Rhodohalobacter sp. SW132: one gene and its partner. The protein of the gene in region 2 interacts with the protein of the main gene of each other region in a pairwise test. Links are inferred from orthologs where the notes say so. Each region holds a gene or a part of one and is shown on either strand. Other genes may lie near its edges.

Region 1 (17,823 bases), on a different replicon or contig from region 2:
TGTAATGCTGCCGCTTCCGGTCACGTCTCGAACCTTGATTTCTCCGGGGCGCTGACCATATCCTGCGGCTTCAGAAGCCTCATTCTGTTGCCAGATACCGATTTTTTCATAGTTATAATAAACATTTATCGGATGACCAATGAACCATTGGTTACCAACATCATCTTCTGCACCGCCAAATAGTTCAACAATTTCTTCTTTGTTGTATGCAAAATTGAAATTTGTTGTCCATTGGAAACCACCAAAATCACCAGAAGCCACGTTTATAGTGGTGAGGGAAGCTTCAAAACCGGTATTTTGAGTTGCGCCAACATTTTCGAGTACACTGTTAAAACCACTGGTTGTGGGGATGGCTCTTTCCAGCAAAAGATCTTCCGTATTTTGCCTGTATGCATCCACTTCCGCCACAACTCTTGAATCAAACATTTCCCATTGAACACCCAAATTGAGGGATGTTGTCGTTTCCCATTTCAGCTCGTCGTTCCGGATTTGATTCGGTTTGAATCCAAATGCAGGTGTACCGCCGAAATTAAATGCTGTGCGACTGGCCAACCCCTGCGTCCGGTAAGGATTAATTCCTGTTTGTCCGGCCTTACCCCAACTAAGTCTTACTCTCAGGTCATTCAACAAAGTTGTGGGACTAAAAAAGGATTCGTTTGAAACATTCCAGGCAAGAGCTACAGAAGGGAAGAAACCATATTGATTTTCGACTCCAAAACGGGATGATCCGTCAATCCGGCCTGTCAATGTAAGCAGGTATCTGCTGTCATAATTATAATTGGCACGTGCCATATAAGAAATTAATGACCACTTTTGAAAATCAGAACTGGCTCCCAGAATTTCTTCTGAGGCACCCAAATTATGATAGCGCATATCGGTAAGAGGAACTCCCCTAACTTGAACACCTGAATCCTCCCTTTGAAATTCCTGTAAACTGAATAGTCCCGTCAAGCCTATCGAATGACTTTGGCCAAGGGTTTGCTGGTAGTTTACAATATTTTCCCAGGTATACTCAAATGTATCAAATGAACTAACCTGAGCTGCCGCTGGTCCCCCCTGCCGTGCACGAGATCTCACAGCCTGGAACTGATCATTTTTCACAGTCCTCAGATCAGGAGAAAAATTCACCCTGAAATTCAAGTTTTCGGTAGGCAAGTATTCAAGATAAATATTACTCAGAATTCGCTGTGTAGTAATCTCGTCATCGTACGTTTCAGGAAGCGTTTCAAGCAATGGGTTGGTACGCTGAGCATCTGGCTTTGGCTCCAGTCGAAGCTCGCCATTTTCATCATAGGGCTGTGTAAGGGGAGTATTTTGAATGGCTTCATTATAAAAGTTTCGGGTTCCACCTTCCTGAATACTGTACACTCCCAGGGTTGATGTACCGATTCGTATCCTGTCGGTAATATCCAGGTCAATATTCAGCCGGGTGTTATATCTCTGAAAATGTTCCGGTTCAAGAATTCCACTGTGGTCCAGTCCCCCAAAAGAAACATAATAACGGGCATTTTCACTACCCCCTGCAATTCCAAGCTGGTGTTGTTGCCTCACCCCTCGCCGGGTAATCATATCCTGGTAATCGGTCCAGGTACCGTTCTGAAGCTGCTCGAGTTCAGTAGAATGAAAAAGTTCGTTATCCGGTGTGGGATTGCCAGCAGCACGGAACGCTTCGCGACGCAATTCTGCCCATTCCTCACCATTCATCATATTAACTCTTCTTGTTTTCTCAGAAAAACCAACCGATCCATCATATGTTACAGAGATATCCCCATCGTATCCGCGTTGCGTTGTAACGATGATTACACCATTTGATCCACGTGCACCATAGATGGCTGTTGCGGAAGCATCTTTCAGAACTTCTATGGACTCTATATCTCTTGGGTTGATATCTGCTATACCTCCTGAAATCGGTACTCCGTCAACTACAAATAATGGATCATTACCAGCGGTAATGGATCGGTTACCACGGATTCGAATTGAAGCTCCTGAATTAGGTTTGTTACCCCCTTGTGTTACATAAACTCCGGCTGACCGACCCTGCATGCCTGATTCTAATGAAGTTATGGAAGTTTCATTAATTCGAGAAGCTGAGATTGAAGATACAGAACCAGTCATATCACTCCTTCTCTGAACTCCGTAACCCACAACAACCAGATCATCACCTAAAACTCCTACCTGGGAAAGCTCAATATCCAGGGTTAAAGTTTCGTCGCCGGATATACTAAAAACTGTTTCATACCGCTCATATCCCACATATGTAGCTATTAATGTATAATCTCCAGGTTCATTGATTTGTATTTCAAAGTTTCCATCCAAATTTGTGGCTGAACCCGTTTGAAGCTGCTGGATATAAATATTTGCTCCTGGTATGGGTTCGCCTGTACGGGCATCGGTAACAGTGCCGGTTATGGTTTGATTAACCTCATACGGGCTGCTGAGAGCGCTTCCATAAAGTTCAGAAATTTTTACCTCGCCCTCATCTATTGTATGTGTAGATGCAAAAGCTGATGAATTGGTGATTGTAACTACCCCGGTAATCAAGAGAGCAAATACAAGCATCATGGTTTGAATTTTTGTTTCCATATTCTCTGGCTTGGTTAATTTTAACATTTTTTGTTGTGTGGATATGTATCGATAATCAATCACAAACCTCCTTATACTCTTTAAACCTTAATTAAACGGTTAAGTAACTGGCTAAAAATATATAGCCGTGGAAACTTCAGTTAAAAAAAGTAAAATAGGCTTGCGTAATAGTTAAAAAACAAATTTGATTTCTGCAAAGAAAAAAATGCTTTTCTTCCTATAGCATTCGAAATCTTGCCCTGTATGATTTTACACCATTTATTAATATCTATAGTTTTTCAGAAACCTTGATTTCTTAGAAAAAAATAGTAGACATACAAAGATTTTAACCCGCTAATAACACTACTTTGTGCCGAAGAACGGTTTTGCAAAGTCATCAATAAAGACGTCAACAGCGACGAACTTCCGCCTGAATACTTTACCGGTTAAACTATTTTTAGTACTTTGAATTTTAATTTCCAAAAATTTACCCTTTATTAGAAAAGCTTCTAAAAAGAATCCAAAATATTAAGTAGCAATGGTCTGCAGTTTCATAAAACTAAATAAGCTATTTCTTACAGCAGTTTTTCTTGTACTCATATTCATGAGCTGCGGAGGTTCAAGGTCAGATGATGGTTCTAAAACCATCATACTTGCTCACGCAATGCACCTGACTCATCCGGTTACAATAGCTATGGACCGTATGGCTGAACTCACTGAAGAAAAATCAGAGGGACAGCTTAAAATTGAGATCTACCCTACAAGTCAGCTCGGTGGAGAACGCGAGCTTCTCGAGCTTGTACAGATCGGAACGATTGGTATCACTAAAATTTCCGGCGCAGTTTTGGAAAATATAGTTCCCGCCATGCAGGCCATGAGTCTTCCCTATCTTTTTCGCGATGAAGAACATTATGCCAATGTATTATGGGGCGATGTTGGCCGTGATATGCTGTTAGAAGGAGAAAAATATCGATTAAGAGGGATAGCATATTATGATGCCGGAATGAGAAGTTTCTATTCTGTGGGCCGGCCCATAAACACCCCCGCGGATTTAGCCGGGATGAAAATAAGAGTACAACCAAGTGTAATGGCCATAAACTTAATCCGCGCCTATGGCGGATCAGCTACCCCGCTTGCTTATGGCGAACTTTATACGGCTTTCCAGGGAGGTATTGTTGATGGAGCGGAAAATAATCCTCCAAGTTTTTATACATCCCGGCACTACGAAGTAACCGACTACTATATCCTCAATGAGCATACAGCCGTACCCGATGTACTTGTCATCGGTACGAAAGTCTGGGATACTCTCACTGACCAGGAACGGACGTGGCTTATGGAGGCAGTGAATGAATCCGTCGACTTTCAACGTGAGTTGTGGAAAGAATCAGAAGAAGAGTCACTGCGTATTGTCCAGGAAGCAGGAGTTGAAGTCATCCACCCAGACAAAGAACCTTTTCGGGAAAGAGTACAACACATTTATGACAATGTGAGGGAACGTGACCCTGAACTCTATCGATGGATTGAACGTATTCAGCAGGTTCAATAACATTAACTGTTAAATCAAATAATTGTGCGAAAACTGATTGATACAATCACAAGAAGTCTGCTTGTTTTTTTAATGAGTTCGCTGGTTATCGTTGTAGTATGGCAGGTATTTTCCCGCTATATCCTAAATGCACCAAGTACTGTCACAGACGAACTTGCCCGTTTCCTCCTCATCTGGGTCAGCCTTTTGGGTGCTGCATATTATTCAGGAAAGAATCTGCATATAGCGATTAATGTTTTACCCTCAAGACTCAGCCCTCCCAACAGAAAAAAACTAAATATTCTGATACATCTGATTGTCATCACATTTGTTCTTCTTGTTTTTGTGATTGGCGGGGGGATGCTGGTTTATTACACCTATACTTATCTGCAGCTTACTCCGACTTTGCAGATTCCTATGGCATTTATCTACGCAATCGGCCCGATAAGCGGGTTACTGATCATCTTCTATAAAATAGCAGATATTGCTGATCTTCTCCGTTCTGATGCGGAACAGGTCAGCGGGGATCATCAGTTTGAACAGGAAGACTTCACAGGATCAATTTAAACAGAGCCCTATGGGATTAATTGAGATACTAGTACTCGTATTAAGCTTTCTGATTCTGCTTGCTATCGGTGTCCCCGTCGCGTGGACGCTCGGTATTGCGAGCCTGCTAACGATATTATTTTCATTAGAGTCACTGACTGCATTCATGACAATGGCTCAGCAGGTAATGACCAGCCTGGACAGCTTTACACTGCTGGCAATTCCATTTTTTATACTTGCCGGTCAGTTAATGAATAAGGGTGGAATCGCAACACGTCTCATTAATTTTGCCAAAAATATAGTAGGCGCCCTTCCCGGTGGTCTGGCCCATATAAATGTAGTAGCAGCAATGCTTTTTGGGGCCATCGCGGGATCATCCGTGGCTGCAGCATCAGCTATTGGCAGCATCCTGGGACCCCGCATGGAAAAAGAGGGCTATACAAAAGAGTTTGGTGCGGCAATTAATATATCTTCATCCACTATGGGATTGATCATTCCGCCTTCCAATATCCTGATTGTTTATTCACTTGCCAGCGGCGGAACATCTATTGCGGCCCTTTTTATTGCAGGATACATACCGGGCATCCTCACCGGTCTGATTCTGATGGGAGTGGCAGCAGTTTGGGCGATGCGAAAAAACTTTCCGGTAGGAGAAAGAACCGCGTTAAAGCCTCTTATCAAATCGTTCCTGAAAGCGCTACCCAGTTTACTTCTTTTAGTTATTGTAATCGGGGGCATCGTAATCGGAATCTTTACCGCCACCGAAGCAGCAGCTATTGCAGTTGTATACACACTGGGACTTGCCTTTTTCTATAAAGAGATCCGATTTAAAGATTTGCCTTCTGTTTTGATGGGCTCCGTTCAAACCACCTCTATTGTCATGATTCTCATCGCTACTTCAATTAGCATGAGTTGGGTGATGTCGTTTGGGCATCTGCCTCAATCCATCAGTGAAACACTTCTGGCGCTGAGTGATAATAAAATTGTGATCCTTCTGATTATAAACCTGATCCTGCTTTTTGTGGGAATGTTTATGGATATCACGCCAGCTGTGCTCATCTTCACACCGATCTTTCTTCCTGTGGTGGTTGAACTCGGAATTGATCCGGTTCACTTCGGCATCATAATGATTATGAATCTCTGTATCGGAATCTGTACACCACCTGTTGGAACACTGCTCTTTGTGGGTGTGAGTGTGGCGGGAACCACCATTGAAAAAGTTATAAAGCCGTTGCTTCCACTTTTTGTCGCGATGCTGCTCACACTGATACTGGTAACCTTTTGGGAAGATTTGAGCCTTGCACTTCCACGATTATTTGATTTGATGTAAGCAGAACTAACAATTCAGGCCCTGGCTTCTCGGGCCGAAACTGAGACATCTCCATGTTCATCGATTCATCCTGAACAACGTTTAAATGGGCTCAAGCCCAGCAAAAAGAGATCTCTCCGTGCGTTCACCGCGAAAGAGCGGCTCTCTTAGTCTTTTGGGGCAATAGCGCGACTCGCAACTCAGTGGTTGAACCAGGAACACGGCAGCGCCATGAGGATGGGAATCATGCAAACGGCGTATGGCGAAACACTGCATGTTTGGGATACTGATACGCCGGTTAGAACCCAGTGCTATTTTGTCTTGTCGAGCGCAGCACCGGTGCTTTTCCGGTGCGTAGCCGAGACATCTCCCGGTTCGTAGTTCCATCTCGAACAACGTATAAACGGGTTCAAACCCAACGAAAGGAGATCTCTCCGTGCGTTGGCCGCGAAAGAGCGGCTCTCTTAGTCTTTCGCGCAATAGCGCGACTCGCAACTCAATGGTTGAACCAGGAAACAGCCCTGCGCCGTGAGGATAAAACTCCTGCCAATCGGCGTATGGCGATACACTGTATGTTTGGGATACTGATACGCCGGTTAGAACCCAGCGCCTTTTGTCTTGTTGAGCGCAGCACCGGTGCTTTTCCGGTGCGCAGCCGAGACATCTCCCGGTTCGTAGTTCCATTTTTTAGCATAGACCTGAGTTCGATTCTTAAATTTTTCGTATATCAATAAAAACAGTCCATAAAGGAAGTTAGTTAATTTAATTCGTCAACAATTATGTCATGCCGGACTCCGATCCGGCATCTCCTGCCTTGTTAAGGACGGGAGATCACGCATCGAGTGCGAGATGACGCCCTTTTTGGACTGTTTTTGACATTTTTAAATCGAACTCAGATCATAGGCTGGTTAAATCCTCGGTTCCCAACCCCGCTCATAATCGCGTCTCCACATGCTCATCGCTTCAGAATCACCAATTATTCTGCCCGTGCGCGGATTGATATCCAGTGAACGGCCGATTTCCTGAGATATATTTCCTAAATGGAGTGCTTTAACACTTTTTTGTCCCTCTTCAATAGGTGAATTTAGCTCTGTTCCCCTTCTGATAGCCTCGGCAAAATTATGAACATGAATATCTGTCAAACCGCCGCCGCCTACTGTATCCAGCTGATCTGTTTCATCATCGCGTATGTTCTTTTTTATCTCCTCATTGTCAAGATTATACGCTGTATACCCGCTTCTGTCTATCATCACAGTACCTTTCGTTCCGTGAATGACTGATCCCCTGCCTTTGTCCCAGAATTGATATCCGTTGCTGCTGCGACCTTCCCAGTTGATCGATTTTCCTTCAGGAAATTCAAACATTACGTTTTGCACGTCGTAAAATTCCCAGTCATCATCAAAATGATAGCGGCCACCGTTGGATGAAATTTTCTTCGGCAGATCCACACCAAGAGCCCAGCGGCAAATATCATATTCATGTGTTCCGTTGTTTAATAATTCACCCGTTCCCCATTTCCAGAACCAGTGCCAGTTGTAGTGGATAATATTATCCCGGTACGGTGTTCTCGGGGCCGGGCCCTGCCATAATTCATAATCCAGCCAATCGGGTACATCAGCTATACTGCCGGTACCGATAGGCCCCCTGGCATTTGCATAAAAGCATTTTGCATAGTAGACATCACCAATTAAACCTTCCCGGATTTCATTTATCACTTCTATTGATTCCGGGGCTGATCTCTGCTGGTTCCCCATCTGTACAACTTTGTTATATCTCTTCTGAGCCTGAACTATCAAATCAGATTCTGCAGGATTATGACTCGCCGGCTTTTCCACATACACATGTTTTCCCGCCTGAAGAGCCAGAATTGTAGCGGCAGTATGCCAATGATCGGGAGCCGCAATCACCAGGGCATCAATATCGGGATCGTCCAAAGCCCTCCGAAAATCGGTCCCGGTTTCCGGTTTCCTTCCCTGAATCACTTCCACTTCTTCTGCCCGTTCTTCAAGCGGACGTTCATCCACATCAAAAATTGATTTCACTTCCACACCCTCTGCACCGGCAAATACCTCCGACAAATAACCGGCCCTTCCACGCCCTCCCATCATAGCAACAACAATTTTATCGTTGGGCGAATAGATGCCTTTCGAAAAAGTTAGCGGCCCGGTAAGCCCGATTGCTGCTGTTGTAAGTGCGGATGTTTTGATAAACTTTCGTCGATCCATAGACCTCGTGATCATGTTCAGATTTGCATTGCTTTACTGGTTAAGCTAACATTATTTAATAACATTTATAAATACAAATGCTTGGCTCTATGTTTAATATTATTAGTACTCGATTGAAAAACCTCCAAGGGTTTGAAACCCTTGGAGGGTTGCCTCTAACTCGTTCTCGTCAACTGTACAGACTCTTTACCTACAATATTCCGCAAACCGTTCAGTAGTTCGTTGTTGGGTTCTACCACAAATTTCCTGACGCTCATATTCAGCGGGCCTTTTGCGTGTTTGCTTAGCACACGAAGGGTAACCGGAGTTTCGCCTTTGTGTATACTCATCAGCGTGGCCATCTCGTTGAGGTCATCTTTGGTGAGCAAAGAGGTTTCGAGCCGGAGTTTAAGCATCAGTTGGTTCTGAAATTTTTCGCGCAGGTTCTGAACCCGCTCCAGCGTATTGGCCATGATTTTGGGCTGCCCGCCGCGAAGACTCAGCGTACCGTCGAGCAGTACAATGGTATCCGGTGTCAGCAGTCCCTGGTGACGGTCGAACACATCACTAAATACAAGCACTTCCATCGCGCCTTGCAGATCCTCGATCTGAACAAATGCCATCGGGCGCCCTTTTTTGTCGCTGATCTGCTTCACGCCTGTAATAATCCCAACAATCTTAATCTGTTCGCGGTCGCTCATCTGACCGATTTTCTCCTCTGCAAGCGTATGTGATGCAAACAGCCGGATATCTTCACGGTATCGATCCAGCGGATGGCCGCTCAGATAGAAACCGATCAGTTCCCGTTCGCGGTTCAGCCGTTCGATATTGGTCCACTTCGGGCAGTCGCGCAATTTTGGTTCATCAAATCCTGATCCGGCACCACTGTCTCCTCCGAAGAGACTCGCCTGATTCAATCGTTTCTCCTCCTGTTTGCGGGAGGCGTAGCTGATGATATCCTCCACACTTGCCAGGAGCTGGGCGCGGTTATCATGCAGTGTATCAAAGGCGCCGGCCTGCACCAGACTTTCAATCGTGCGCCGGTTGCAAACCCGGGTGTCGATCCGCGAGGCGAAATCGAAAATAGAACGGAATTCGCCCTCTTTTTTACGCTCTTCGGCGATCTGTTCGATAGCATTAGATCCCACACCTTTTATGGCCGACATTCCGTACTGCACGCGTCCGTCACGCACCACAAATTTACCTTCCGCAGTATTGATATTGGGCGGGTCCACCGGGATATCAACCCGCTGGCACTCCTCAATGAAGAACGACACTTTTTTGATGTCGTTCATATTGTGGCTCAGCACCGCAGCCATATATTCGGCCGTGTAATTGGCCTTAAAGTACATCGTCTGGTATGCTACTACCGAGTAGGCTGCGGAGTGCGATTTGTTAAATCCATAACCGGCAAAAAGGGCCATCTTGTCGAATACATCTTTTGCCACTTCCTTGCTGTAGCCCAGATCCTGCGCCTGGTTCATAAACTTCTTCTCTTCCGGCGGCAGCAGATCAGCTTTTTTCTTACCCATGATCCGCCGCAGAACATCCGCTTCCCCGAGCGAGTAGCCGCCCATTTTCTGCGCTACCATCATGATCTGCTCCTGGTAGACCATAATTCCGTGTGTCGGTTTCAGGATTCCCTTCAGATCATCGTGCGGATATTCCACCGTTTCCTCACCATGTTTCCGCTTGATATAGTCGGGTATAAACTGCATCGGACCGGGACGATAAAGCGCGTTCATGGCGATCAGGTCATTTATCGACTCCGGTTTCAGATCCTTGAGGTGCTTCCGCATCCCTTCTGATTCAAACTGAAACACGCCCACGGTGAGTCCTTTTTTGAAAAACTCAAACGTCTGTTCATCATCCAGCGGGATATCGTCCAGGTTGTACTCAACACCGTGATTATCCTTCACCTGCTGGATCGCCGTTTTCAAAATCGAAAGCGTCTTGAGGCCGAGGAAATCCATCTTCAGCATCCCGGCATCTTCAATATATTTTCCGTCGAATTGCGTCACATACAGATCGGCATCTTTTGCTGTAGCGATCGGGATGTAGTTGGTCAGTTTATCCGGCGCGATGATCACCCCAGCCGCGTGGATTCCTGTATTCCGGACCGATCCCTCCAGCGTCTCCGCCATCTTCAGGGTCTGTCCTTCGAGATCATCTTTCTTTTTAATCTCTTGAAGATCGCGAACCTCCTTGATCGCATCTTCCAGCGAGATACCGATCGTATCCGGGATCAACTTGGCGATCCGGTCGGCATCCGGCAGCGGCAGATCCAGTACACGTGCCACATCACGGACCGATGACCGCGCCGCCATCGAACCGAACGTGATGATATGTGCCACCTGAGATTTTCCGTACTTATCCACCACGTAATCGATCACGCGCTGGCGTCCGTCATCATCAAAATCGATATCGATATCCGGCATCGACACACGTTCCGGGTTCAGGAACCGCTCAAAAAGCAGGTCGTATTTCAGCGGGTCAATATTGGTGATGCCCGTGCAGTACGCCACCACCGATCCCGCCGCCGAACCACGCCCCGGACCTACATACACTTCCATCTCGCGCGCTTTGGCGATAAAATCCTGTACAATCAAAAAGTAGCCGGCAAAGCCCATTGTTTTGATGATATTCAGCTCGTGATCGATCCGATCCATCACCTCACCATCCAGCTCATCGTACCGCTCTTTGGCACCTTCAATGGTAAGATGACGCAGGTAATCATCTTCCGTCTCAAATGGACCAGGCAGGGTAAAGTTGGGAAGAATCACGTCGCGTTTCAGTTCAAGCGGTTCCACCTTGTCCACAATCTCCTGCGTATTGGTGATCGCCTGCGGAACATCGGCAAAGAGGGCTTTCATCTCCTCCTGCGTTTTGAAATAAAACTGGTCGTTCGGGAACCCAAAGCGGTAACCGCGCCCTCGCCCAATCGGTGTGCTCATCAGTTCGCCATTATCGATACAGAGCAGCGCATCATGTGCTTTCGCATCTTCCTGCTCCATATAGAACAGGTTGTTTGTGGCGATCACTTTAACATCGTACTTTTTCGCAAATTTGAGCAGCACGCTGTTCACCCGCTCCTCCTCTTCCAGGCCGTGGCGCATCAGTTCGATGTAGAGATCATCGCCAAACAGGTCGATCCACCACTGCAGTGCTTCCTCGGCAAACTCCTCTCCCTTATTCAGAATCAGGTCGGGAATCTCGCCTTGCAACCCTCCGGTTGTGGCGATCAATCCTTCCCGATACTTTTTCACCAGCTCCCGGTCGATCCGCGGGAATTTGTAATAGTACCCCTCAATAAAACCGAGCGAGCACATCTCCGCCAGGTTTTGATATCCCTCACGATTTTTGGCCAGAAACACCTGCTGATGCCGCTTGTCGCGATTATCGCGTGTAAATTTTTTCTGATGGCGATCTTCCACAAAATAGCACTCACACCCGATAATCGGCTTGATACCGGCCGAATGCGCCTTCTGCACAAAACTAAAAATGCCGTACATATTCCCGAGATCGGTAAGCGCCACGGCAGGCATCCCATCTTTTTTCGCTTTATCGATCAAGTCATCAATACCGGCCGCTGCTTCTAAAACCGAAAATTTGGAGTGGGTATGCAGATGGCTGAACGAACCCGTAATTTTTTCACCGTCGGCTGCCTCTGCCGGCAGATCAATTGCGGAATCGTCCTCATCCGCCTCGCCGGTCACGCCTCTGCGCCGCAGCTCCTCCACCTTTGGCATGTAGTGGGCCGGATTGATCCACTCCCTGGGAGATTTGGTATCCAGCTCCAGGTCGTTTGGCAGGTTTGGTTTGATAACGCCCAGCTGAACCAGCTCCAGAAACGCACGCGCGGTGGCATCCACATCAGCCGCAGCATTGTGAGCCTCCTCGAAGCCCACATCAAACAGTTTATCGTGCAGTTCGGCAAGCGTAGGCCATTTGTAGCGACCGCGTCCGCCCGGAATCGCACAAAATTCAGTTGATTCATCCTTGGTATCAATCGGAACTTTTTTGTCAAGCGGATTCTCCCGCTCCATCCGCAGGTATTCCGATCCCATAATATTGAGATCGAACTCCAGGTTGTGGCCTACCACAAATGTAGTTCGCTCAACATCCCGATTAAATGCATCCATCACTTCTTCCAGCGGAACGCCCTCCTCCCGTGCCCGTTCGGTAGAGATTCCGTGTACCTTTTCAGAGTTAAAAGGAATTGTAAAACCATCGGGCTGAACAATATAGTCCCCCTCCGAGACCAATTTACCGGTGTGATCGTGGAGCTGCCAGGCAAGCTGCACACAGCGCGGCCAGTTGTCGAAATCTGTCAGCGGTGCGGAGTAGTTATCGGGAAGGCCGGTGGTTTCGGTGTCAAAAATCAGGTACATAAAAGGAGATTACTGATGGATGATTTTGCTATATCGTACGCTTCAAATATAAACGAGATTTGAACCATTCACAGGTTAAAATCGGAGGAATTTCCGGGATCAGGTTTCTTTTATTTTAATCGTTTCTAAAATTCCCTCAATACTAATAGAAATGTACAGATGACATTCAAAGACGGATATTTGACTGATTCTTACTTTGTCAACTTAAAGCAATAATTCTTTACCTTGAATATCTAATCAGGAACAAACAATGTTTTACAAACCCTCATTTATTTTTCGTCAAATATCAATTAGATTGGAATTGATATATTTAAAATAATTTTTAATTGATTCATCATGAGAAATTTAGCCATACTCGTTCTTTCCATTTTTATGCTGCAGCTTTCTTCAAATGAAATTTCTGCTCAGGTTGGACAAGAAATAAATACGTATCAAATGATTCAGGACCTTTCCCCTGGCTATATGGAAAGGTTTGAAAAAGAAATAGATGCTGATGGTTCCCCATATCTGTTCAATGAATTTCTTTCCGGCTCCTTAACATTCATGAATGGTAAAACTGTGAGCGATGTCCCTCTTCGATTCAATATTCATGAAGAGAATGTTCAGTTTCAGAATAATGGTAACATCTTCGTTCTGGATGCCGAGGTTATCAATAAAATAGAAATCACAGGTCAGAATGAAACCATTACATTACAAAAAGGGTTTGATGCCCGGCGGTTGAGTGAGAATAACTTTGTTGAAATTCTCGCAGATGGAGATGCAAAATTTATGGTCAAGTATTCAGCCACCCTCAGACAGGCGAATGCAAATTATGGGGCGTCAGCAAACACCAATGAGTTCTCAACTACTGAAACTTATTATGTTAAGTTTGGGAATGAAGATACAGAAAGATTGAGGCGTCTGAATGAACGACGAGTTTTACGCGTTTTTCCTGATCATTCAGATGAAATTGAACAATTTGTAAACAACAACAATCTTCAACTCGATAATGCAGATGATGTAGCTGCTCTATTCAAATACTATAATTCGCTATAAAGAACATACGTTGCATTACACCTCACGCATCAAGAATCAAACCATTCCTTACTATTTTTATGTCTAAGCTACTGCTATACCCACTTCTGATCGTTTCTCTTATATTAATTTCATGTTCAGGTACTACCAATCAATACATTTCACCGGATTACGAAGATCAGAATTTAAATGATTCTGTATCTATTTTTAAAATTGAAGAGTCAGATTTCTCTGAAACCAATCCCGATCATACGTTTGGAACTCTGAGTGCAGCAGAAACTTCGCTTTTCAATGAACGACTTTTTGAACTTTTTTCTGAGGCTACTGCAGCGGAAGTTACCCAACATTTGAATTTTTCAGATTTTCCGGATTTAACCTTTCAAGTACGCCATTTTGATCAAAATGGTACCTCTCTTCATATCCTTGCACCGGAAAAAGGCTCTAAGCTAACCAATGATGGTGATGGGGTATCTCCAAGATTTGTTTTACTTTTAGATGGGTACAATTTCAATATATTTCAGGATTTGGCACCTGGTTTTTCATATGGCGGCCATGAACCTGAAACGGTTACCAAAGCAAATTTTGAGACCAAATATTTAATTTGGGATAACCAGATACAGGATGCTGTTGGATGGGGGAAAGTGAATTCAGAACAGGTTGTAAATCTTGCTCAAATCAATGAAGAGTATGATAATCTTATTTTACAGACCATTAAAGAGATGATTCCACGTAGCCCTTTCGCCCCGCGCAGAAGTTAAAATCAGGAATCATCCGTATCACGGATCAACGAGCTCCAGCTCTCGGCAAACAGATCACGCGATGTATTAAAGCTGTCGTTGTGGCCTCCCTGCAGTTCCACAAAACGGGCATTTTTAGTTTCTGAAGCGATCTCATAAAGTCTTTTCCCGTGACGGATATTTACAATCCGGTCACTGCTTCCGTGCATCACCAAAACCGTATCAATACGGCTGGTGCGCAGATCTTCATCCACGGGAAATTGGATCGGGACTAAAAATCCCGGCACAAACGGGTAGACATCCGAAGCGATCTCTTTTCCATTGATGAATGATGAATCCAGCACCAGGGCCCGGCCATCAAACTCAGCCGCCTGCCGGGCTGCGACTGCCCCGCCCAAAGATCGGCCGTAAAAAATCATCCTCTCCGGCGGAATGCCTGCTTCTTCTTCCAGATAATTCACTACGGCAATGCCGTCAGTGTAAATTCCGGCTTCATCAGGCGATCCCTCACTGTTGCCATATCCGCGATAATCATATAAAAATACAGCCGCACCCTGGTTTACAATCGTTTCAGCAATCCCGATTCTTCCGCTGATATTACCCGCATTCCCGTGAGAATATATCACTACGGGCTGCTCACTGGCATCCCCGATTAACCAGCCGTGGATGGTTACGCCATCAGGCGTTTCAATATAATGTTCACTCCATTCCAACCCGAGCCTGTCCGGCGAATCGATCATTTGGCCCGAAGGGTGAAATATTATTTGATTTTGAAACATAATGAGTGCTCCTACCAGCAAAAGATAACCGGCTCCGATCCAAAGAATAAGTTTCACTACAACTTTAAAGCTCATAGAAATACTTTAGAATGATGGCATGACTCAATTTACCCTCATCAAATTCAACATTCGATGGCGGAGCAGAATTCACTTCTGCTGTTTATCAAACCGAAATTTTCGCCTTTTAGCACGCTTACCGCTTTACGGAAAAGTATTTAAATGATTCTTCGGTCACATTTTCAATTTTCACTACATCTACAGATTTAACTTTTGCAGCTACCGGACCCGATTTTAGTCTATTTTCCAGTTCATCCACTTGCTCTTCTTCACCTTCCAAAACCGCCTCAACATCGCCATTTCGTAAATTTTTCACCCAGCCGTTTACACCCAGACCACGTGCGTTTTGCTTCGTAAAATGACGAAAACCCACGCCCTGAACTCTGCCCGAAATCAAAAGCTGTTTCTGAATTTTACCCATAATCGTTCAAACTTTTTTATCTTGCTCTATTGCGGAGCATTCTTAAATTAAATGTACACATGACTCTAACACAACTTAAGTATATTGTCGCGGTTGACAAACACCGCCATTTTGCTACGGCAGCGGATAAAAGCTATGTCACTCAACCTACCCTGAGCATGCAGATTCACAAACTTGAAGATGAGCTTGGCGTAATACTTTTCGACCGTTCTAAATCCCCGGTAGTACCCACTGAAATTGGTGAGAAAGTACTCGATCAGGCTCGTATTGTTTTGAATGAAGCCAGGAAAATATCGGACATTGTTCAATTTCAGGAAGAATCCCTCAGCGGAACCTTTCGAGTCGGCGTGATTCCCACGGTCGCTCCCTACCTGGTGCCCCGATTCCTCCACTCATTTTTAACCGCTCATCCTGATGTAGAATTGGTTTTTGAGGAATCCCTGACGGCCACTATTCTGGACGGACTGGAAAGCGATGAACTGGATGCCGGGATTATCGCTACTCCGGTAAAGAATGCGCATATCTACACGGAAGATTTATACGTGGAACCATTTGCGGGATATCTTTCCAAAAGTCACCCGCTGGTTGAAAAAGAGTTGTTATCTGTGGATGATCTGGAACAGACAAATATCTGGCTGTTGAATGAAGGGCACTGTTTCAGGGATCAAACCGTAAAAATCTGCAAGGAAGCAACCCGAAAGAGAGGTTCTGAGATTGAATTTCGAAGCGGTAATCTCGAAACCCTGAAAAAGCTTGTTGAACAGAATTACGGAATGACCCTTCTGCCCTGGACTGCAACTAAATATTCCGATCACAACAGTTCCGAGGCGATTATTAAGGAATTCAGCGAACCCGTTCCCTGCAGGAAAGTCCGGCTGGCCTATGGCCGTAAACACCTCAAAGAGAATATTTTAAAAGAGTTCAGAGAATCCATTATTCGCTCTCTGCCCGAAAAGCTGCTGAATGCCGATCAACAAATGGTGATTGAATAATCGCATCAAACATCTCAACTACGTCAGAATAGTTTATGCTCAGTTCCTTTTCAGCTCAGTGGTTTACGGCTTATTATGTTGTACTCGGTACAATTTTGATCGGGTACGGTGTCTATCTCATCGCAAAACAGCACGCAATGGCAGGTTACCTTAGAGATGTTGCTGAAAACACCGAAAAACCTCCGCGAGCTTTCAGATCAGTTCTCAAATACCTGCTTCTGTTCACGATTCCCGGTCTCATCCTGAGTTTTTTTCCATTTTCATGGATTGAACTCATTTTTTCAATCTGGTGCCTCATCATCATCTTTACTGTGGGGCAAATGCTTGTTCAATGGAAGGTTGTTTCCAGCCAGATCCTGGCGGTTGGCGGAGAGCTGCACAAAAAAATTCGGTTTGCCGGAATCAATATGATATCCATCGGTGTTGTACTTTTCATGCTGTGTTATATTTTGATATCGAACACAAGATAACTGATGCGATTACTGAAAGCGGGATACCAGGGAATCTACCTTCCTGAACTTGGAGTGGCAATGGACGGGACCCATCCCGATGCTGATTTCACGTTTGTGACACACGCCCATGCCGATCACATGCACAAAAACCGGTCGGCCCACACCTACGCTTCCCAGCCCACATTAAAACTGATGCATCTCCGTGGTTTCAGGGGTTCATCCACAGAACTGAAGTTTAACACTCCATTTGAAACCGATCGATTTACAGTAACACTCTACCCCGCCGGCCATATTCTCGGATCGGCTATGATTTTTATTGAATCAGATTCTGGCTCCCTTCTCTACACCGGGGATTATCGGACACCACCGTCACCCGCCACTGAAGGATTTAATGCCCCTCCCCGTGCCGACTTCCTGATTACCGAAGCTACTTTCGGCCTGCCAATTTATCGATGGAAAACCACGGATGAACTAGCTGAAGAGATCCGCTCATTTGCTAAGGACACACTCGCTGAAGGTTATACGCCCGTATTCCTGGCATATAATTTGGGGAAAGCGCAGGAGATCATGCATCTGCTTGCCCCGCTGAATCACCCCGCTATGATTCACGGCGCCGGTTTCAATTTATGTTCCGTGTATGTTGAAGAGAACATCGATCTTGGAAATTTTATGGCGTATGAGCGGGAAACTTGCGAAGGAAAAATCCTGGTTTGCCCCTCATCCGCCCTGTCCGGTGGATTTGCCTCCAATGTTAAGAAGAAACGCATCGCCTACTGCAGCGGTTGGGCGTCGCTCGAATCACGCCGCACCCAGCTTACAGTGGATAAGCTCATC
Region 2 (10,077 bases):
AATCGCGCCCAATCCGGTTCATGAGATCATCGGTGCGGATAATTTTATTTGATTCCAACGAATCGGGATCGGTATGAGTGATATGAGAATCAGAATATTCAGCCGGCAGGATCGAAAAAAGAAGGATAAGAAATGGTATCATCGCAGCAAGTTTTGAAGCCAGTTCGGCGATTGAAATGTGCGTGAAACGCCAATGGTTGCGTGTACAACTGAGAATGGAATCTCCAGAATTGTACGGTTGTAAGAAGCTGAGACAAACAACCTGGATTGATCTGATAGCCGATATTCAAATCGTGCAATAAATTCGTAGGCAAATTCACTTTCATTTTCATGAAATATAAACGGGTCGCCGGGCGGATCAGCATAATACTCTTTTGCGTGATCCTGGTATAGAAAATGATTTCCCAGCCGAAAGCCCGGAACGAATTGTATCCGCTCATTAAGCCCGATAGGATAGTGCCAGCCCAGGTAAACAAACGCCGACCGGAAGCCGGAATCGGGAAATGAATCTTTATTATAACGTCTGTAGCGAAGTCCCGCCTCAAATTCACCGGAATAATAGGGCGTCCTCAGTTCAAGAGTGAAACCCGGAGTATTTGACCAGTCATTCAGTATACTATTTCCGCCAACCACCACATCTCCACCCGCTGCAACATCAATTGTATGAAACGCATTCTGTGCAAGTACGGCAGAGCTGCCGTAAAAAATGATCAAAATAGTAAAGGTTAATGATCTGGGCATACATTATGTGTATGTACAAATAATGAGTACTACGTAAAAAAAGCCTGTCAGATTGTTGAGCTGATTCTATTTAAGACCTCATTCGGTCGAACAAAGCTTTTTTTTGAACTAAATCAAAAACTGTAGTCGTGATTATTTTGCAAGATCGTATACCGCTTTTGCAACGGCCGGAGCCACGTTTTTATCAAACGCACTGGGTATAATTTGCTCCTCGGTTGGATTTTCAACCTGGTTGGCGATCGCTTTAGCTGCGGCTACGTACATTTCCGTTGTAATTTCAGATGACCGTGCATCGAGCAGGCCGCGGAATATTCCGGGAAAAGCCAGCACATTGTTGATCTGGTTTGGAAAATCAGACCTGCCCGTAGCAATAATCCGCGCACCGGCTTCCATTGCGTCATCCGGCATAATTTCTGGAATAGGATTCGACATCGCAAAGATTATCGGATCGTTGTTCATGGAACGAACCATCTTTTTTGTAAGCACATTTGGCACCGATACGCCAATGAAAACATCACAATAGGAAACGGCATCTTCCAGACCGCCTTCTGTGTTTTTGATGTTCGTCAGATCCGCAATTTCTTTTTTGATCGGGGATAGATCGGTGCGGTTTTTATGTATGGTTCCCCGGCTGTCGCACACCACAATGTACTCCACGCCAACATGACGAAGCAGGTAAATGATCGCCACACCGGCCGCACCTGATCCGTTGATCATCACTTTGAGGTCCTTAAATTTCTTGCCTGTCACCTTTAAAGCGTTAAACATTCCAGCGAGAGTTACCACAGCCGTTCCGTGCTGATCATCGTGCATAACCGGAATCGAGAGTTCATCCTTCAGGCGCCGTTCTACTTCAAAACAGCGGGGAGCCGAAATATCTTCGAGGTTGATGCCTCCATACGTCGGTGCAATCATTTTCACGGCCTGAATAATCTCCTCGGTATTCTGTGAGGCGAGCACAACCGGCACCGCATCGATATCGGCAAATTTTTTGAACAGCACAGCTTTGCCTTCCATGACCGGGAGTGATGCCTCCGGACCAATATTCCCAAGTCCAAGCACGGCAGATCCGTCACTTACCACAGCCACTGAATTACTTTTCCAGGTGTAATCGTAAGCAAGAGATAGATTTTTAGAAATCTCAAGACAGGGCTGGGCTACACCGGGTGTGTAGGCAAGACTCAGGTCTTCATTGGTTTCAAGCGGCATTTTTGATGTGATGGCAACCTTGCCGCCATACTTCTTATGTGCCTCAATTGCTTTTCTTCTGTAATCGTGCTTTTTATCTGAGCTCATTCTGATAGTTTAGAGCAAAATTTTTGTAAGGATCAAAACTACGGGGATTTTTACTTTGATGCGGGTTCAATCTCAGAAATTTACCACTACAATTAAAGTTTTGTTTATAAGATAAATACGGAGCCTATTATAAAACAGTTAATTGTCTTTATATGCATCCTATAGATCTTATTTGCCAATTGAGGATGCGGAGAACGGAGTTGGAAGAGAAACTAAAACTTTTTCGAAAAATCAATAGGTATACACAAAAGTTGGTTTGTATAGATAATAAATAAACGAGGAAATACCCATAAAAAAATATTTCTATTGTCCATACATACTTTGGAGGAGTCTTATGACGAAAGTGCAACTTTACATTTCTCTGTTCTGGTTTGTTCGCTCCTTGTGACTGGATGTGATACGCTGAAGCCTAATAGCGAACCTGTTTTATTTGAAATACATCTGCAAGAGCGTTTTAAAAATGATAATGTACGAGTCGAACTCAATGGTGATTTGATCTTTGAAGAGGAAATCACGTCAAACCGGGCAGGACTTGCCAGGATATTGATCTTTAACCAAGAAGTACCTTCTGATCCAGAAGGTGTAATTGTAGCGGTATAAAAGCAGATTTCAAAGGGTGAGCATGATCTTCATGTCTGGATAGATGGTACCATTACAAAGGATACAACACTCACCTTGGCAGATACATCGTTTATTGGCATTCGATTCGATATGGACTTCGACAACAAAGTTGAAGTATATCTCAGCAAAAAAAGATTTACCTACCATTAAATGAATCATGAATAAAATAGAAACAATCGATAGGTATACACAAAAGGAATAGTACAATGAAACCACACTTCGCCACAATCGCCGTGCTTGCATGGATTTTCTTCCAACTGCTGTTTGTCTCCTGCAGCAATCCGACGGACATCACAGACACAGATTCTGCACGCATCGTATGGGGCGAGCATATCGAAGAGGTGCGCATCGGCGACGACTCAACCACAGTCGTTCAAAAGCTGGGGCCGCCAAGCTATATGATTGGAGGTGATTTTAGTGGCTGGACGTTTTACTATACTGAAGATACAGATTACCATTCGATGACGATACGAATCTCACAAGACCCTGCTTTGCATCCTGGAGTATTTTCTTTGGAAGTCTGGCGACCTTATGATGGGACCACAGAGGAGGGAGTAGGACTCGAAATGCGGCGGAAAAATGCCTTGGAATACTTGCCACAACCCGATTCCACGCAATTTCGCCCCGGTGGTGATATCTTTGACTCTTTTTTTTATGAAAAGAATACATTTTTTACAAGATATAACGAAGCGGAAAAAATGTATATGATAGGGATGGGAATCGCCCTCCCTTATCATTGAACAAATAAACCAACAATGGAGGATTGCGTTATGGAAAAAGTTATGAGTAATCTTATCACAAAGAAGGCATGGATTTGTTTCATATTCCTTCTGCCAAACATCACAATGGCTCACGACTATCTGGCCCAGAGCCTGGAATCGATCATTCAACGCTCTACCGTAATCGTAGAAGGTCAGGTATTGGAACTTCATTCTGAACGCAGCCGACACCATACGACTATAGAAGTGGTAACCATTTCGATTCGTGAAGTGATTAATGGCCAATTGGAGGATAGAACCATTGAACTGCGGTTGACCCGACTGCCTTATGAAGATCCAAACCGTCCTATCTTTCCACACTTCGAAATAGGAGAAAACGTAATCCTGCATTTAAAGAACATTAATAGCCGCTGGATTCCAATAGGGCACGATCAGGGCAAGTTCAGCATAATCGATGGCAGAATCGGTCAAAGTCAAGTAACTGTGGCCGAGTTTAAGGTCTCTATCAAAGAGTTTGCAACAGGAAAAACCGACTCGGCACCTGTACCGGAATTAGGGTGTGCCCCCTAATCTTAATCTTCAACCGGCCATTCGTTATTCCCCCGATCCACATCAGACATCCTTCGGGTCGGGTCTATTTCAATCCGGGCGATATCCTCATTCGGAATATCGATCAGGAAATCATATTCGGGAAATACCCAGGGCCAGTCGGGCAGTGTGTGGCGCTCAATACCGGGATTTTCATTCTCTTTTTCTCCCCACATAATTCGCATCGGAATGTAGTAGTGGATGATCGAGCCATCCGTCAATTCAACTTCCAGGTCAATCGGCATCGGCATCAGGCCGATACGCTCAAGAGTAATTTCTGTCTGTCCGTTTTCTGCAGGTTCAACGGATGAAACTCCGTAATCGATCGTACGCGTGGTTTCAATCCAATACTCGTAGTACCAGTCGAGCACCATTCCTGATTCACGCTCCATAATCCGAAGAAAGTCGCGTCCTTTTGGATGTTTGAACTTCCATTCTTCATAAAAGCGGTTGAGTCCGCGCTTGAGCACATCATCTCCGACAATATACCCGAGCTGATGCAGGAAAATCGCCCCCTTGGTGTACGATGCCACGCTATAGGCAGAATTTCGGTGGTAATGATCCGCATGAATGTGCATTGGCTCTTCAATGCCTGCATTTACAATATTGAAATACCCCTGGTGACGGCTCACCATCGGATCTCCTTCACCATCATTAAACAATTCATTCATAACCAGCGCAGACAGATAAACCGTAAACCCCTCATCAATCCACTGTTCGGTGGTCTCGTCATTTGCCACAACTCCTTCATACCAGGCGTGGATCAGCTCGTGAACTGTAACCCCAACCAGGCTGCCAAAATTACGATTCCCGGTGATCAGCGTACCCATGGTGTACTCCATACCGCCGTCTCCACCCTGGATCACTACATATTCATCGTAGGGATATCTGCCGTAATTCTCATTCATATACTCAAACGCCCTTGATGTGTATTCCGGCAGACGCTCCCAGTTTTCCAGAAGCTGAGCCTGGTCTTCATCTTCGGCATTTGTGGCTACGGGATCAGTCTGGTAGAAAAATCTCAGGAGCGGCCCATCGGGAACCTGGTAGGTGGTGTGGGTATAATCAGGATCCGCAGCCCACATGACGTCGTGCACATTTTCTGCCCGGAAGTTCCATGAGAGTTTTTCACCATCGGGAATGTTCAGATCACTTTCGGATTCTTCATACCCAAAACCGACTTCCTGCGGATTTTGCAGGATTGATCCTGATGCAACAACATAGTCGCGATCGATGTGAATGGTGATGTCAAAGTTCCCGAACGGAGCATGAAATTCTCTTCCGATATAGGGATTCGGATGCCATCCGCGCTCATCATACGCCGCAATTTTCGGGTACCACTGCGCCATCGAAAATCGGATTCCTTCCAGGTTATCGCGGCCGGAACGCCGGGTTTGATACGGTACCTGTGCTTCAAATTCCATCTCAAACACCACCTCTTCGCCCGGCGCAATTGGCTCAGCCAGGTGAACTTCCATGATGGTGCCCTTGATTGTAAAGTCGATCTCTGCACCATTCTGTGTCATCCACTGGATATCCTGAAAACCGATTTCAGTCTCATCGTAATGATAAATCCGGTCACGCACACGGCGGTCAGGATCATCAATTGTTCGGGATCGCTTGTCCATCATGCTGTTTGGCTGAAACGCATTGAAAAAGAGGTGATAGAAAACGCGGTCGAGCGTGTCAGGTGAATTATTGGTATAAACCAGCGTCTGGTGTCCATCAAACCGATTGGTCTCCACATGCATGTCAATCTCCATCGTATAATCAACCGCCTGCTGCCAATAACCCGGTCCCGGCTGAGATACGGCTTTGTCGGTTAGCGGAGTAAGGAGAAACAGAAAGATGAGAAGCGGCGTGATTCGTGTCGATGTGGGCATAATAATCGGTTAAATGATTTATGGGGAAGTATTCCGGATGATCATTGATTTCTTTATACAGCCGCTTAATGTAAGCAAAAAGCGGGACTCCGGTAAACCGGGCACAGCGATTCAACAGGTTTTGATGTTAAAATATTGTATCTGTACCAAGTTGGTATCCAACAGACATGGTATTTTTGTTAACGTAAACCCGCACCGGGTATCATCTAACAACGGAGAATGGATTCTGTTCGGAATGGTAGCCCTGAAAAATACCATGTCTCAGGGGTACTGGTTTAAAAGCTGGAGCGACTTGCAAATGCGCGGCTCAGAGTAGCTTCGTCGATGAACTCGAGTTCCGTTCCCATCGGGATTCCGTAGGCGATCCGTGTGACGTTAACGTCGTAGCTGAGCAGCAGTTTGTTGATGTAATAGGAGGTCGCTTCGCCTTCGGCATCGGGATTCAGGGCCAGTATCACCTCTTCAATCTGTTCATCCCCGGTGCCGATCCGTTCCAGTAACTGTTTGATGCGGATATCGTCCGGACCCACATTTTCGAGCGGAGATATCACTCCGCCCAGCACGTGATAACGGCCCCTAAACTCATTGGTTTTTTCGATGATGTAAACATCCTGAAACTCTTCAACCACACATACAACGCCATTTTGACGCTTTGGGTTGCTGCAAATTCTGCAGGGATCGCTGTCAGTAATGGTTCCGCACACGGAGCAGCGCTGCACAGATTTTTTGAGCTGAACCAGCGCATCAGCCAGGCCAAGCACCCGTTCATCGGTTTGTTTGAGCAGGTGAATCGCCATTCGCTGTGCTGATTTTCTTCCGGTACCGGGAAGTTTTGCCAGCTCTTCAATCGCGCGTTCCAGCGCCTCAGAGGTGATTTGCATCTAAATGTATCGTTAATTTAAATTACTAACGGGCAAACTGTGCACTGATGATCAGCCTTTGTTTGCCCAGCGGTTTCCGTGATTTTACAGGCCAAATTTACTGAGATCCATTCCGCCGGGAAGTCCGCCTCCGGGCATCATATCTTTGTAAGCATCCTGCATCTTCTCCTTTGCCGCCGCTTCAGCTTTGTCGAGCGCTTTATTCACACCAGCCACCACAAGATCTTCCATCATCTCTTTATCGTTCGGGTCGATGACGTCATCATCCAGGTCAATCGATACGATTTTTCGATTTCCGTTGGCCTGTACTTTCACCATACCGCCACCGGCTTCGGCATCAACGATCAGCGTGCCGAGTTCATCCTGAATCTCTTTCATCTTAGATTGCATATCCTGGAATTTGCCGAACATATCGGCCATATTAAATTGACTCATAAGTCTTAAAATTAAATGGTTTAGAATTCAGATCTGTCCGGTTTTTAAAAAACCGCAAAACCTGTTTTCGATTGATAATTATAAAGTGTGTTCAATTGATTAGTAGTCGAGCTCAGCACCAAACAGTTCAACAACGCTTTTCAGGTGCGGATCTTTCCTTTGCAACTCCTTAAATCGTTCATAGGGACTCAAAGTTTCCTTGTTTTTCGATTTTCTCTCCGCCACGCACTGTATCCGAATCCGAATTCCAACGGTCTTCTTCATCAGGTCGGAAAGTAGCTCCTGGTTTTCATCAACCATATTTGTAGCGAACTCACTATCTGCCGTTACCGTTAACCGGTTTCCGGACAGATCTTTTAGCTGTACGCGCATCATCTGGTAATAAAGCATCTGGGGGGCATCATCCTTCAATTTCCCTAAAAACTCTTTCCAGTACGGTTCAAGGTCGGAAGCCTCTGAGAGTTCAACCGGTTCAGGAATTTCCTCTTCTATAGTTGCGGTGGCCACCTCGCTCTCATCCTCCTCTTGATCCTGCGATGAACTGATTCCTTTTGCGAATCCAAGAGCCGGTTTTACCAGGTCAAAATCATCATTTTTCCGTACCCGGGTTTGCGGTTTGGACTCATCTGCGGGAAGTGCAGACGTTTTTTCTTCTTTCTGATCGATGTTTTCGTTTTGTGGGCTGACTGACTGCTCACCCCGATTCTCTGAGTGATCTTTTCCATTCGATGGATGTTCAGCTTCGGCCGCAATTTCTTTTCCTTCATCAGTATCATCATCATCGTCATCCGCAGAGAATTCATTCTCTTCATTTGTTTCCTGCACGGCAGGAGATTGCTCGTCGGCAGATTTTTTTTCGGGGGATGATGGCGCCTGCTCTGAGGTTTTTTCTTCAATTTCAGGCGATGAACTTTCAGCTACCGGAATCCCGCCGTTTTTTTTTAACCGGTTCAGGTCTTCAAGCAGGCTGTTCAGCTCACGGCTGCGGTTCATGTGGATGAGTTTCAGCAGCAGAATCTCGAAATGAACACGCGGCTGCTGTACGTCGCGCATTTTTAGCTGAGCTTCACTAACCATGTGGAGCATTCTCATCAGGTCTTCGGCTTCAAAAGCTTCTGCTGTTTGGCGGTATCTTTGTTTTGTTTCTGCTGTAGCATCCACCAGGTACATTCGCTCTGAGTTCAATGCTACATAGAGATTTCTCAAATGTTCGGTCAGCGCAGCCAAAAACTCCTGGATATCCACACCGCCCTGTATCAGGTCATTCACAAGCTGCAGGCCGGTATCAGAATTTTTCTTCTCCACAGCTTCCATAAACCGGAATAGCTGATCACTGCCTACCACATTCAGGGCCTCAACAAGATCATCATACCGTATGGAATCCCCGCAAAATGCGATCGCCTGGTCCATCAGCCCAAGCGCATCACGCAGTGCGCCATCCGCTTTTTTGGCGATAACGTGGAGAGATTCATCATCCATATCAATTCCCTCTTTTGCACAAATATCACGCAGCCGGGATACAATTTCATCTACGCTGATCCGCTTAAAATCAAACCGCTGCACGCGGGAAAGAATGGTGGGCAGAACTTTGTGCGGTTCGGTAGTGGCAAAAATAAAAATAGCGTGGGCAGGCGGTTCTTCCAGTGTTTTCAACAGGGCATTGAACGCCGCTTTACTGAGCATATGCACTTCATCCACAATAAATACCTTGTAGCGGCCATTTTGTGGGGGAATCCGAACACTCTCTCTCAGGTGGTGAATGTCATCCACTTTATTGTTTGATGCGGCGTCAATCTCCACTACATTCAGCGTTTGATTGAGCGATTCCCCGTCTACATCGGAACCTATCGAATTGATGGTTCGGGCAAGAACGCGGGCCATTGTAGTTTTCCCGACACCCCGGGGACCGCAAAACATGTAGGCGTGTGAAATACGATCCTGTTTAATTGCGTTCTTAAGGGTGTTACTGACATGTTCCTGCGAAACGATGTCATCAAAGCTCTGGGGACGGTATGTTCGAGTAAGTGCTCTGTAGTTTTGAGGCATAAAATCTGTTCTTTTATAAACCGAAAGGTACTAAAAAATGACCTTCATTTTGAGCAGAATTCTGTAAAAAGGTAATCGATTTACTGAATTACTGTTCGTTTTATCAGGATCGTTGTATTTTGGCCTAAACATAAATTTGCTGATCATACAGCTATGGCGCGCTATTGCATACTAATTATTGCAGGACTTCTAACCTTCACCACTCTCGGGCTGCCGCTGAGTGCGGAAGCTCAGCCGCAATCTCCTTATCAAAGAGGGCTGGAACAGCTATATCGCGGGCAGGTTGAAGACGCACTGTCTACCTGGGAAGAGAGTTATGAAGATTCGGAGAGGGTGGATTCCCGGATTGGATTTGAATATATCCGGATTATTACCGAGCGGGAGTTTGATGATCATTTCGAAACCGCTACCGAAATGTATTACAAAGCGGTGATGAATGGCTCGGGTGTGAATAGCCGGATCGCCCTGAGGCAGGAGATCGAGCGGCTGAAAGCGATCGTGGGAGATGGTATATACCGGCAGTGGACCGAGTGGTGGGAAGCCCAGAATAACGAACTGCGCACCGACATTCGCGGCTACTGGATTCAGCTCGATCCCACTCCCTCACGCACGGTGAATGAAAGGCTGATTGAGCACTGGCAGCGAATTGCTGAATCCCGCAACCGGTTTACGAAGAACAACTCTACCATTTATGGCACCGACGAACGCGCAATGATCTACGTTCGCTACGGTGAACCCGACCGCGTTCAGACAGGAATTCTCACCCTGCAGGACCTGAACGTGAAACCATGGCTGGAACGGCAGATCGTGCTTCGCGAAGACCATACCGGCGATGATGTTGAAGCCCGTCAGTCACGTGACCGTATG

What was found.
Region 1: the proteins of dnaX (region 2) and dnaE interact in binary tests that used the Escherichia coli proteins (3 or more experiments, as listed by UniProt). The link is inferred for Rhodohalobacter sp. SW132 from one-to-one orthologs.

What each region holds. Positions count from the first base shown.
Region 1 is NZ_QUOK01000011.1:126,315-144,137, forward strand. The notes cover bases 8,123-12,841. They hold dnaE (DNA polymerase III subunit alpha), read right to left. Parts: upstream 12,538-12,841; coding sequence 8,323-12,537; downstream 8,123-8,322. Other genes in these bases: DYD21_RS17650 (Gfo/Idh/MocA family oxidoreductase), read right to left, coding at 8,123-8,167. Also shown: DYD21_RS17630 (TonB-dependent receptor), read right to left, coding at 1-2,583; DYD21_RS17635 (TRAP transporter substrate-binding protein), read left to right, coding at 3,167-4,108; DYD21_RS17640 (TRAP transporter small permease), read left to right, coding at 4,133-4,654; DYD21_RS17645 (TRAP transporter large permease), read left to right, coding at 4,665-5,963; DYD21_RS20920 (hypothetical protein), read right to left, coding at 6,439-6,636; more of DYD21_RS17650, read right to left, coding at 6,851-8,122; DYD21_RS17660 (hypothetical protein), read left to right, coding at 12,874-13,572; DYD21_RS17665 (hypothetical protein), read left to right, coding at 13,632-14,309; DYD21_RS17670 (alpha/beta hydrolase), read right to left, coding at 14,312-15,142; DYD21_RS17675 (acylphosphatase), read right to left, coding at 15,261-15,545; DYD21_RS17680 (hydrogen peroxide-inducible genes activator), read left to right, coding at 15,605-16,537; DYD21_RS17685 (hypothetical protein), read left to right, coding at 16,573-17,007; DYD21_RS17690 (hypothetical protein), read left to right, coding at 17,011-17,823. UniProt on the Escherichia coli protein: DNA polymerase III is a complex, multichain enzyme responsible for most of the replicative synthesis in bacteria. This DNA polymerase also exhibits 3' to 5' exonuclease activity. The alpha chain is the DNA polymerase catalytic subunit.
Region 2 is NZ_QUOK01000001.1:1,100,300-1,110,376, forward strand. What follows is about bases 6,738-9,681. They hold dnaX (DNA polymerase III subunit gamma/tau), read right to left. Parts: upstream 9,211-9,681; coding sequence 7,264-9,210; downstream 6,738-7,263. Other genes in these bases: DYD21_RS04760 (YbaB/EbfC family nucleoid-associated protein), read right to left, coding at 6,814-7,164. Outside these bases: DYD21_RS04715 (hypothetical protein), read right to left, coding at 1-142; DYD21_RS04720 (hypothetical protein), read right to left, coding at 139-741; DYD21_RS04725 (NADP-dependent malic enzyme), read right to left, coding at 874-2,037; DYD21_RS04730 (hypothetical protein), read left to right, coding at 2,344-2,637; DYD21_RS04735 (hypothetical protein), read left to right, coding at 2,865-3,398; DYD21_RS04740 (hypothetical protein), read left to right, coding at 3,429-3,947; DYD21_RS04745 (M1 family metallopeptidase), read right to left, coding at 3,950-5,848; recombination mediator RecR, read right to left, coding at 6,124-6,729. UniProt on the Escherichia coli protein: Part of the beta sliding clamp loading complex, which hydrolyzes ATP to load the beta clamp onto primed DNA to form the DNA replication pre-initiation complex.